2 linked regions of the Collimonas fungivorans Ter331 genome follow. The protein of the gene in region 2 interacts with the protein of the main gene of each other region in a pairwise test. Links are inferred from orthologs where the notes say so. Each region holds a gene or a part of one and is shown on either strand. Other genes may lie near its edges.

Evidence for each region. Proteins that work in one complex are often made in the same cells at the same time.
Region 1: the proteins of gyrA (region 2) and gyrB interact in binary tests that used the Escherichia coli proteins (3 or more experiments, as listed by UniProt). The link is inferred for Collimonas fungivorans Ter331 from one-to-one orthologs.

The regions. Positions count from the first base shown.
Region 1 is NC_015856.1:1,843-7,370, forward strand. What follows is about bases 827-3,935. They hold gyrB (DNA topoisomerase (ATP-hydrolyzing) subunit B), read left to right. Parts: upstream 827-1,195; coding sequence 1,196-3,676; downstream 3,677-3,935. Other genes in these bases: dnaN (DNA polymerase III subunit beta), read left to right, coding at 827-990; CFU_RS00020 (type I restriction endonuclease subunit R), read left to right, coding at 3,886-3,935. In the rest of the region: more of dnaN, read left to right, coding at 1-826; more of CFU_RS00020, read left to right, coding at 3,936-5,528. UniProt on the Escherichia coli protein: DNA gyrase negatively supercoils closed circular double-stranded DNA in an ATP-dependent manner to maintain chromosomes in an underwound state.
Region 2 is NC_015856.1:4,415,611-4,421,241, reverse strand. Bases 1,716-4,927 are described here. They hold gyrA (DNA gyrase subunit A), read left to right. Parts: upstream 1,716-2,060; coding sequence 2,061-4,727; downstream 4,728-4,927. Other genes in these bases: serC (3-phosphoserine/phosphohydroxythreonine transaminase), read left to right, coding at 4,916-4,927. Also shown: outer membrane protein OmpA, read right to left, coding at 32-667; CFU_RS19575 (OmpA family protein), read right to left, coding at 947-1,633; more of serC, read left to right, coding at 4,928-5,631. UniProt on the Escherichia coli protein: A type II topoisomerase that negatively supercoils closed circular double-stranded (ds) DNA in an ATP-dependent manner to maintain chromosomes in an underwound state.

The sequences.
Region 1 (5,528 bases), 4.4 Mb from region 2 along the record:
GGCGAAAAGGTCTCTTTCCTGTCGACCGACATCGAAGTGCAAATCACCACCAACGCCAAGGTCGGCAGTGGCAGCGAAGTAGCGGCCACCACCGTCGCCGCGCGCAAGCTGCTCGATATCCTGCGCGCCCTGCCAGACACCGGCGAAGTCTCGCTGACCCTGAGCAACAAGCGCATGACCGTGCAGTCCGGCAAATCGCGTTTCGCACTGCAAACCCTGGCCGCCGAAGAATTCCCGACAGTCGCCCAGGCAGACCATTACAACGCCACCGTCACCCTGCCGCAAAAGACGCTCAAGCATCTGTTCAACATGGTGCACTTCTCGATGGCGCAACAGGATATCCGTTACTACCTGAACGGCCTGCTGCTGGTCCTCGACGGCAAGAACGTCATCGCGGTTGCGACAGACGGCCACCGCCTGGCGTTTTGCCAGGTCGCCACCGAACAAGAGTTCGCGCGCCAGGAAGTCATCATCCCGCGCAAGACCATCATCGAACTGCAGCGCCTGCTGGAAGAAACCGACGAACCGGTCCAGCTCGAAATCGCCAACAACCAGGTCAAGCTGTCGTTCGCCGATATCGAACTGATCTCCAAGCTGGTCGAAGGCAAGTTCCCCGACTACACCCGCGTGGTGCCGAAGGGCTACAAGAACGATTTCACCATCAGCCGCGACCAGCTGCTGCGCTCCTTGCAACGCGCCGCCATCATGACCAGCGACAAGTTCAAGGGCGTGCGCTGGGTAGTCACCCCAGGCAGCCTGAAAATCAGCTCCACCAACGCTGACCAGGAAGAGGCGATTGAAGAACTCGAAATCGATTACGGCGGCGATAGCGTCGACATCGGCTTCAACGTCACCTACCTGCTCGACGTCCTCAACAACCTCAAGGGCGACAACGTCAACATCGCCCTCGGCGACGCCAATTCTTCAGCACTGATCACCGTGCCGGAAAACGCCGATTTCAAGTACGTAGTAATGCCAATGCGAATCTAGTCGATGTAGGGTGGGCACCCCGTGCCCACGCTGCAACGGCCTCCGGCACACCGCGTGGGCACAGGTGCCCACCCTACGGTTGCTGGTAAAAGCCGTAGGGTGGGCAAGCTTTTCTGCCCACGCGCGTGCCCCCCAGCATTGCTTGTAAAAGTAGCATCCAGTCCCAATATAAGTAGTTCCGAAGTAAGCTTTTCAGAAGGTAGCCATGTCATCAGCCCCAGACAACACCAATCAGCCGCAACCCAATGCATACGGAGCGTCCTCGATCCAAATTCTCGAAGGCCTGGAAGCGGTACGCAAACGCCCCGGGATGTACATCGGCGACACCTCTGACGGCACCGGCCTGCACCACCTGGTGTTCGAAGTGCTGGACAACTCCATCGACGAATCGCTGGCCGGCCACTGCACCGAAATCCACGTCACCATCCACGCCGACAACTCGATCTCGATCACCGACAACGGCCGCGGTGTGCCGACCGGCATCAAGTTCGACGACAAGCACGATCCAAAGCGCAGCGCAGCCGAAATCGTCATGACCGAGCTGCACGCCGGCGGCAAGTTCGACCAGAACTCGTACAAGGTATCCGGCGGCCTGCACGGTGTGGGCGTGTCTTGCGTTAACGGCCTGTCCAAGCTGCTCAAGCTGACCATCCGCCGCGACGGCAAAGTGCATTACATGGAATTCGTGCGCGGCGTCCCGCAAAACCGCGAAACCGAAACCATCGACGGCATGCTGGTATCGCCGATCAAGGTCATCGGCGACACCGACAAGCGCGGCACCGAAGTCCACTTCTGGGCCGACGAAGAAATCTTCACCCACGTCGAATTCCACTACGAAATCCTGGCCAAGCGCATCCGCGAACTGTCCTTCCTCAACAACGGCGTGCACATCAAGCTGACCGACCAGCGCACCGGCAAAGAAGAAAACTTCGCCTTCGAAGGCGGCACCCGCGGTTTCGTTGAATACATCAACAAAGCCAAGACCGTCCTGCACCCGACGATTTTCCAGGCCACCGGCGAAAAAGACGGCGTCAGCGTCGACGTCTCCATGCAATGGAACGACGCCTACAACGAACAAGTACTCTGCTTCACCAACAACATCCCGCAACGCGACGGCGGCACCCACCTCACCGGCCTGCGCGCGGCGATGACCCGCATCTTGAACAAGTACATCGAAGAACATGACTTCGCCAAGAAAGCCAAGGTAGAAACCAGCGGCGACGACATGCGTGAAGGCCTCACCTGCGTGCTGTCCGTGAAAGTGCCAGAGCCGAAATTCAGCTCGCAAACCAAAGACAAGCTGGTCTCCAGCGAAGTGCGCCTGCCGGTAGAAGAAATCGTCGCAAAAACGCTGAACGACTACCTGCAAGAACGCCCGAACGACGCCAAGATCATCTGCGGCAAGATCGTCGAAGCCGCCCGCGCCCGCGACGCCGCCCGCAAGGCGCGCGAACTGACGCGCCGCAAAGGCGTGATGGACGGCCTCGGCCTGTCATCGAAACTGGCCGACTGCCAGGAAAAAGACCCAGCCCTGTGCGAACTCTACATCGTCGAGGGTGACTCCGCGGGCGGTTCCGCCAAGCAGGGCCGCGACCGTAAATTCCAGGCGATTCTGCCGTTGCGCGGTAAAGTGCTCAACGTCGAAAAAGCCCGTTTTGAAAAGATGCTGTCGTCCGAACAGATCACCACCCTGATCGCCACCCTCGGCACCAGCATCGGCGCCGACGAATTCAACGCCGACAAGCTGCGCTACCACCGCATCATCATCATGACCGATGCGGACGTCGACGGCGCCCACATCCGCACCCTGCTGCTGACCCTGTTCTACCGCCAGATGCCGCAACTGGTAGAGCGCGGCCACATCTACATCGCCCAACCGCCGCTGTACAAGGTCAAGCACGGCAAGGACGAGCGCTACCTCAAGGACGACGCCGAAGAAGTCTCCTACATGATGCAAGTCGCCCTCAACGACGCTGCTCTGGTGCCAAGCGAAGGCGCGCTGCCGATCAGCGGCCCGGCCCTGGCCGAGCTGGTGCGCCAGTACAACATGGCCAACTCCATCATCACGCGCCTGACGCGCGCGGTAGACGGCGCCGCCCTCACCTCCATCATGACCGGCGTCACCCTCAAGCTGGACACCCTGGCCGACGCCGAAGCCTCGGCCCAGGCCTTGCAAGCATCGATCAACGAGCCATCGGTGCAAGTCGTCGTCAAATCCGACGAACTCTCCGACAAGCACGCCCTGCGCATCCAGCGCCGCTACCACGGCAACATCAAGGTCAGCGCCATCGACAGCGACTTCGTCGCCAGCCCGGATTACACCGTGCTGGTCAACGCCGCAGAAACCTTCAAAGGCCTGATCGGCCCAGGCGCCCTGATCCGCCGCGGCGCCGGCGAAAAAGTCAAAGAGTCAGCCATCATCGATTTCCACCAAGCCATGGCCTGGCTGCGCGACGAAGCCGAACGCGGCGTCAGCAAGCAGCGCTATAAAGGTCTGGGCGAGATGAATCCTTCGCAGCTGTGGGAAACCACGATGGATCCGACTGTGCGCCGGTTGTTGAAGGTGCAGATTGAGGATGCTATTGCTGCGGATCAGATCTTCATGACGCTGATGGGGGATGATGTTGAGCCGCGTAGGGCGTTTATTGAGTTGAATGCGCTGCAGGCGGGGAATATTGACGTCTGATTTATCCATCGACCTGATTACGGGGCATCTTGATACTCCGCGCGATTCGATCTACTGCTGGATTGACCAAAAGGGCATGCTGCCCACCGCGAGGGGATGTGGAAGTTCAAAACGTCAGATGTCGATGAATGGTTGAGCATTGGTGGCACCCACGAAGAATCCGAAAGTGCGGTTTCACACTCAAAAGATAAATAGGGATATCAAGCCTGATGGTTTTCAGCGAAGACTCGCGAGTCAAAATACCTTGCATTCTGCATTTGGTGCGGCTTGGCTACAGTTATCTTTCCTTGAAAGATGTTGCTTGGGATGAAAAAACCAACATCTTCCCGGACCTTTTTCGCACAGCTATCGCCCGGATCAACCCAGCCATTGACGATAGCAACATCGATCGCCTGTTAATCGAAGTCAAACTCCTGCTCGATAACGAAGATCTTGGTAAGGCCTTCTACGAAAAGTTTACGGAGCGCTCAGGTATCCGGTTGATCGACTTTGAGAACTTTGACAATAACAGCTTCCATGTTGTTACTGAGTTGACCTGCAAAAATGGGGACGATGAGTTTCGGCCCGATATCACGTTGCTCATCAATGGCATGCCACTGGCGTTTATTGAGGTTAAGAAGCCCAATAACCGTGAAGGCGTTTTGGCCGAGCGTAACCGTATCATTACACGCAGCAGGAACCCTCGTTTCCGTCGTTTCATCAACATTACGCAGTTGATGGTCTTCTCCAACAACATGGAATACGACGATGGCTCGCCGCAGCCCATCGAAGGCGCATTTTATGCCAGCCCGTCTTATGATGCGCCAGTGTTCAACTATTTCCGCGAAGAAGAATCGCTGGATCTCGCAAACCTGCTGGCTGACGAGGATGACGCCGCTGAGAACGAAGTGCTGCGCGACAACAATCTGAACGTCATCAAGCACAGCCCCGAGTTTATCAGCAACAAATCGCCCGATGCGCCGACGAACCGCATCTGTACTTCACTGTTTAGCCGCGGTCGGCTGGCCTTCTTACTGCGATTCGCGCTAGCCTATGTGAATGAGACCGATGGGCTGCAAAAGCACATCATGCGTTACCCGCAGCTCTTCGCTACTAAAGCAATCGAGCGTAAGCTTGATGATGGCGTGCGTAAAGGCATCATTTGGCACACCCAGGGCAGCGGCAAGACCGCGCTGGCCTACTACAACACCCGCTTTCTGACGGATTACTTTCAGCGAAAGGGCGTTGTCCCAAAGTTCTATTTCATCGTTGACCGACTCGATCTACTTAGCCAGGCGCAGCGCGAATTTACCGGGCGCGGGTTGATCGTGCACACCATTGACAGCCGCGAAGCCTTCGCCCGCGATATCAAGACCACACAGGTGCTGCACAACAACACCGGCAAGCATGAAATTACCGTGGTCAACATTCAGAAATTTCAGGATGACCCGGACGTGGTGCGTACCGAGGATTACGACGTCAGCATCCAACGCATCTATTTTCTCGACGAGGTGCACCGCAGCTACAACCCGCAGGGCAGTTTTCTTGCTAACCTCAGCCAATCCGACCGCAATGCTATCAAGATCGGACTTACCGGCACGCCACTGCTCGGGGATGATTACAATTCCCGTGTGCTGTTTGGCGACTACATCCACAAGTATTACTACAACGCGTCAATCGCCGACGGCTATACTCTGCGCCTGATCCGCGAAGAGATTGCAACGAACTACAAGCTCACTTTGCAAGAGGCGCTCGCTGCCGTGGAGTTGCAGCAAGGGGATATTGACCGAAAGCTCATTTACGCACACCCGAAATTTGTCGAACCAATGCTCGATTACATCGTGCGTGATTTTGAGAAGAGTCGCAGTGCGCT
Region 2 (5,631 bases):
CGAGGCGGGGTTCTGATCGAGTCTGAATCGATTAGTTGGTACGTGTACCAACAACTTCGATTTCAACGCGACGGTTTTTAGCGCGGCCAGCAGCGGTCTTGTTGTCAGCGACCGGTTGCGACTTGCCCTTACCTTCGGTGTAAACACGGTTAGCTTCAACACCCTTGTGCACCAGGTATGCCTTGACAGCTTCAGCGCGGCGAACCGACAGCTTCTGGTTGTAAGCAACGGAGCCGATCGAGTCGGTGTGACCAACAGCGATGATGACTTCCAGGTTGATTGCGCCCAGTTTCGATGTCAGGTCATCCAGCTTGGCTTTGCCTTCTGGCTTCAGGACAGCTTTGTCGAAGTCAAAGAATGCGTCAGCAGCGAAAGTAACCTTTTGCGATACTGGAGCTGGTGGCGGAACTGGAGTCGGTGCTGGAGCTGGGGCTGGAGCCGGAGCTGCTTGAGCGATTTCGCCGTCGCAACCTGGGACCGAGTCAGCTGGTGTCCAGTAGCCGGTGTGCCAGCACAGACCGTACGGGTCACGTGCGATTACACCGCGTGCATCTTGCACGTAGGCGCTGTTAGGAGTAGCCGCCTGGATATCTTTGATTTCCTGCGCGGAGGCAGAGAGTGCGACGACTGCGGACGCAGCGAAGACGAGTTTTGCTAATTTATTCATGTTTCTCCTCTCGGTTGAGATATCCGCAGATTAACTGCGCAACTAATATACGACATCAAAAATTGGATAGTATCACGTGGTTCAGGCCGTTACATGTGGGATTGACCACACGCAATGAACTTGACCACCATTCTGCCACAGGCTTCAAGCGCTAGCGAAGGATGCCAAATGATCCAGCTCACGTTTTGCCTGCTTCGTTGTTTTCATACAACATAACATTATGAAAACATCACCACGGGCGACATCTTACATCGGCGCAAGAAAACTATCTATTTTATTTTAATTTGATTGCATTTTTATTACCACTCTGCGGTTCGGGGCCAGGCAGCTGACCAGTTTTTTGCGGCTCAACTTATTGCTGCATTGCAACATGGGATCGGACGCCCCGGCGCCGGCGGTTTCTATCTTGTTAGAGACCCCCTTGCTCTTCAAATAGCTGGCGACGTTGCCGGCGCGCTGCAGCGACAACTTGCGGTTATATGCCTCCGAGCCGAGGCGGTCGGTATGGCCGGTCACCAATATCAGGTCCGTGCTGGCGCAGTTTGCCAATTTGGCAATGATCTGCTGGTCGATGCGTTGCTTGGCCGCTTTGGTCAGGATTGCTTTGCCGAAACTGAAATTCTGGTCGCTGGCCAGCGTTACGCCGGCATCGCATTGCTGGGGCGCACTTGGCGGGGCAACTTCATTGCTGGCGATCATCGGATCGGCGACCAGGGCCGGCGCGCTGGCTTTCATCACCGGCGCCACCAGGGCGCCATCGCAACCGGTGACGGCATCATTCTGGTCCCAATAACCGGAGCGCCAGCACAAACCGTCCTGGCTGCGGACGACGGGGCCGTTTCCATCACGCACATAAGCACTTGTTTCAGGGGCGGCTTGCGATGCGGCGGATTGGGCGAAGCCGGGATGGGACGCAAGGACGAGGGCTGAACCCAGCAATAGGCTCAGCGCGATGGTATGACGCATAAATTGTTTCCTGATAGAAATGGTAAAGGCGGAATTGTTTCAGAATCGCCTGATTACCGGGCAAGGCGGCATTTAAACATATTTTTTCCGGAGGCCCGTTTTTCGGCCTTGATACACAGGATTCCCTCGTGCCTTCTGTAAAAAGCCGGGAACCGGCTTCCCCGCCGTGCTAAAATCATACGTCTTACGGCTATCATTCTCGGGTAGCCTTGGTAATGGGGGAACAGAGTATTGGAGAAATCCGCCGCGCTGCATTGGTCATGACTCTGGCCACAATTGCTGTTATTTGTAACTTAACCGTTTTATCTGATTAGTTGAGGACAGAGCCGCCCGGGTAGGGTAATTCGCCACGCTTCGGTGGCTCTTAAACCCTACCCGGGCGGCTCTGTCCCGCAATTAGAAAAATTAAAGACTCGCCGACTCGCTAATGGATCAATTCGCTAAAGAAACAATCCCAATTTCCCTCGAAGAAGAAATGCGCAAGAGCTATCTCGATTACGCGATGAGCGTGATCGTCGGCCGTGCGCTGCCGGATGTGCGTGACGGCCTCAAGCCGGTGCATCGCCGGGTCTTGTTCGCGATGCATGAAATGAACAACGTCTGGAACCGCCCGTTCGTGAAGTGCGCGCGCGTGGTCGGTGAGACCATGGGTAAATACCACCCGCACGGCGACGCGTCGATCTACGACACGCTGGTGCGCATGGCGCAGCCGTTCTCGCTGCGCTACATGCTGGTCGACGGCCAGGGCAACTTCGGTTCGATCGATGGCGACGGCGCGGCAGCGATGCGTTACACCGAGTGCCGCCTGGACAAGATCGCCGGCGAATTGCTGGCCGACCTCGACAAGGAAACTGTCGACTTCGTGCCTAACTACGACGGCAAGGAAAAAGAACCGTCGGTGCTGCCGACGCGCATCCCCAACCTGCTGATCAACGGCTCGTCCGGCATCGCGGTCGGCATGGCGACCAACATCCCGCCGCACAACCTGACCGAAGTCATCGACGGCGCGCTGCATGTGCTGCGCAACGCCGATTGCACCATCGATGAACTGATCGAAATCATCCCGGCGCCGGATTTCCCGACCGCCGGCATCATCTACGGCGTGTCCGGCGTGCGCGACGGTTACCGCACCGGCCGCGGCCGTGTGGTGATGCGCGCCAAGACCCATTTCGAAGAGTTCGGCCGCGAAGGCCGCACCGCGATCATCATCGACGAGCTGCCGTACCAGGTAAACAAGAAGGCCTTGCTGGAACGCATCGCCGAACTGGTGCGCGACAAGAAGCTGGAAGGCATTTCCGATCTGCGCGACGAGTCGGACAAGTCCGGCATGCGCGTGGTGATCGAGCTCAAGCGCGGCGAAGTGGCCGAGGTGGTGCTGAACAATCTGTACAAGCAGACCCAGCTGCAGGATACCTTCGGCATGAACATGGTGGCCCTGGTCGACGGCCAGCCGAAACTGCTGAACCTGAAGCAGATGCTGGAATGTTTCCTGTCGCACCGCCGTGAAGTCGTCACACGCCGCACCGTGTTCGAACTGCGCAAGGCGCGCGAACGCGGCCACGTGCTGGAAGGCCTGGCGGTAGCGCTGGCGAATATCGACGATTTCATTGCCCTGATCAAGGCTGCGCCGACGCCGCCGGTAGCGAAATCCGAACTGATGGCGCGCGCCTGGGATTCCTCCATGGTGCGCGAAATGCTGGCCCGCACCGGCGAGGAAAACCTCGGCGGCGTGGAAGCCTTCCGTCCGGAAAACCTGCCCAAGCATTACGGCATCCAGGCCGACGGCATGTATCGCCTGTCGGACGACCAGGCGCAGGAAATCCTGCAGATGCGTCTGCAACGCCTGACCGGCCTCGAGCAAGACAAGATCGTCAACGAGTACAAAGAAGTGATGGCGCAGATCGCCGACTTGCTGGATATCCTGGCCAAGCCGGAACGCGTCACCGTCATCATCACCGACGAGATGACTGCCGCCAAGAACGAATACGGCATCGGCAACAAGGATGAGCGCCGTTCGCAGATCGAGCACAATCCTACCGATCTCGGCACGGAAGACTTGATCACGCCGCAAGACATGGTGGTGACCTTGTCGCACACCGGCTACATGAAAGCGCAGCCGGTCTCTGAGTACCGCGCACAAAAACGCGGTGGCCGCGGCAAGCAAGCGATGGCGACCAAGGAAGACGACTGGATCGACCAACTGTTCGTCGGCAATACCCATGACTACATCTTGTGCTTCAGCAACCGCGGCCGTCTGTACTGGCTGAAGATCTGGGAAGTGCCGCAAGGTTCGCGCAATTCGCGCGGCAAGCCGATCGTCAACATGTTCCCGCTGCAGGATGGCGAGAAGATCACTGTGGTGCTGCCGTTGTCGGGCGCCAACCGCAGTTTCCCTGAAGACCGTTATGTCTTCATGTCGACCAGCTTGGGCACCGTCAAGAAAACGCCGTTGTCCGATTTCAGCAATCCACGCAAGGCCGGCATCATCGCGGTCGACCTGGATGAAGGCGATTTCCTGATCGGCGCTGCGCTGACCGACGGCCAGCACGACGTCATGCTGTTCTCCGATTCCGGCAAGGCAGTGCGCTTCGATGAAAACGATGTGCGTCCGATGGGCCGTACCGCGCGCGGCGTGCGCGGCATGAACCTGGAAGAAGGCCAGCAGGTCATCGCCTTGCTGGTTGCGGAAAATGAACAGCAATCGGTGTTGACCGCGACTGAAAACGGTTTCGGCAAACGTACTCCGATCACCGAGTACACGCGCCACGGCCGCGGCACCAAGGGCATGATCGCGATCCAGACCAGCGAGCGCAACGGCAAGGTGGTGGCGGCAACGCTGGTGGAACCTAGCGATGAAATCATCTTGATCACCACCGGCGGCGTCCTGATACGCACCCGCGTCGCGGAAATCCGCGAAATGGGCCGCGCTACCCAGGGCGTGACGCTGATCGCGGTGGAAGACGGCACCAAGCTGAGCGGTTTGCAGCGCGTGGTCGAATCCGACGCCGAGGTCGATGCTGAAGTGGAAGCCAGTGCTGAAGGCGATACCGGCAGCACGGCAGCCGGCGACGCTTCCGAGCCAGCAGCGGAGTAATAAAGCAAGCAGCGCGGTCCAGCCAGCCTGGGCCGCGCATTGCTTTCTGCGCATTGTTTTCTGCGCATTATTTTCTGTTTTACCGGTAATGCCGTAACAACACAGCAACGCCATCTGTTGGGCCAAAGTATTCAAAGAAATTCTACCTAGTGTCTGCAATTCCGGTTCTTTATCTGACGACATTCATCATGCCTATCTATAATTTTTCTGCTGGTCCTGCCGTGTTGCCAAAAGAGGTGCTGCAGCAAGCGGCCGCCGAAATGCTGGACTGGCAAGGCAGCGGCATGTCCGTGATGGAGATGAGTCATCGCGGTAAAGAGTTCATGTCTATCCTGGCGGCGGCGCAGCACGATTTCCGCGAGCTGTTCGCGGTGCCGGACAATTACAAGCTGCTGTTCATGCAAGGCGGGGCGATTGCCGAGAACGCGATCGTGCCGCTTAACCTGCTAGGCCGCGGCGGCCGCGCCCAGCCGGCGACCAGCGATTACATCAATACCGGTTCCTGGTCGACCAAGTCGCTGAAAGAAGCGCGGCGCTACGGCAACGTCAATGTCGCCGCCTCTTCCGAGGACAGCCATTTCGCGCAGATTCCCGAGCGCGACAGCTGGCAGCTGTCCAAGGATCCGGCTTACGTCCATCTCTGCACCAATGAAACCATCGACGGCGTCGAGTACCAGTTCACGCCGGATGTCGCCGCTGAAACCAACAACGCGCCGCTGGTGGCCGACATGTCGTCGCACATCCTGTCGCGCGTGGTGGACGTTTCCAAGTACGGCGTGATCTACGGCGGCGCGCAAAAGAATATCGGGCCGGCCGGGCTGACCCTGGTGGTGGTGCGTGAAGATTTGCTGGGCCATGCCTTGCCGGCCTGCCCGTCCGCGTTCAACTGGAAGATCGTGGCCGA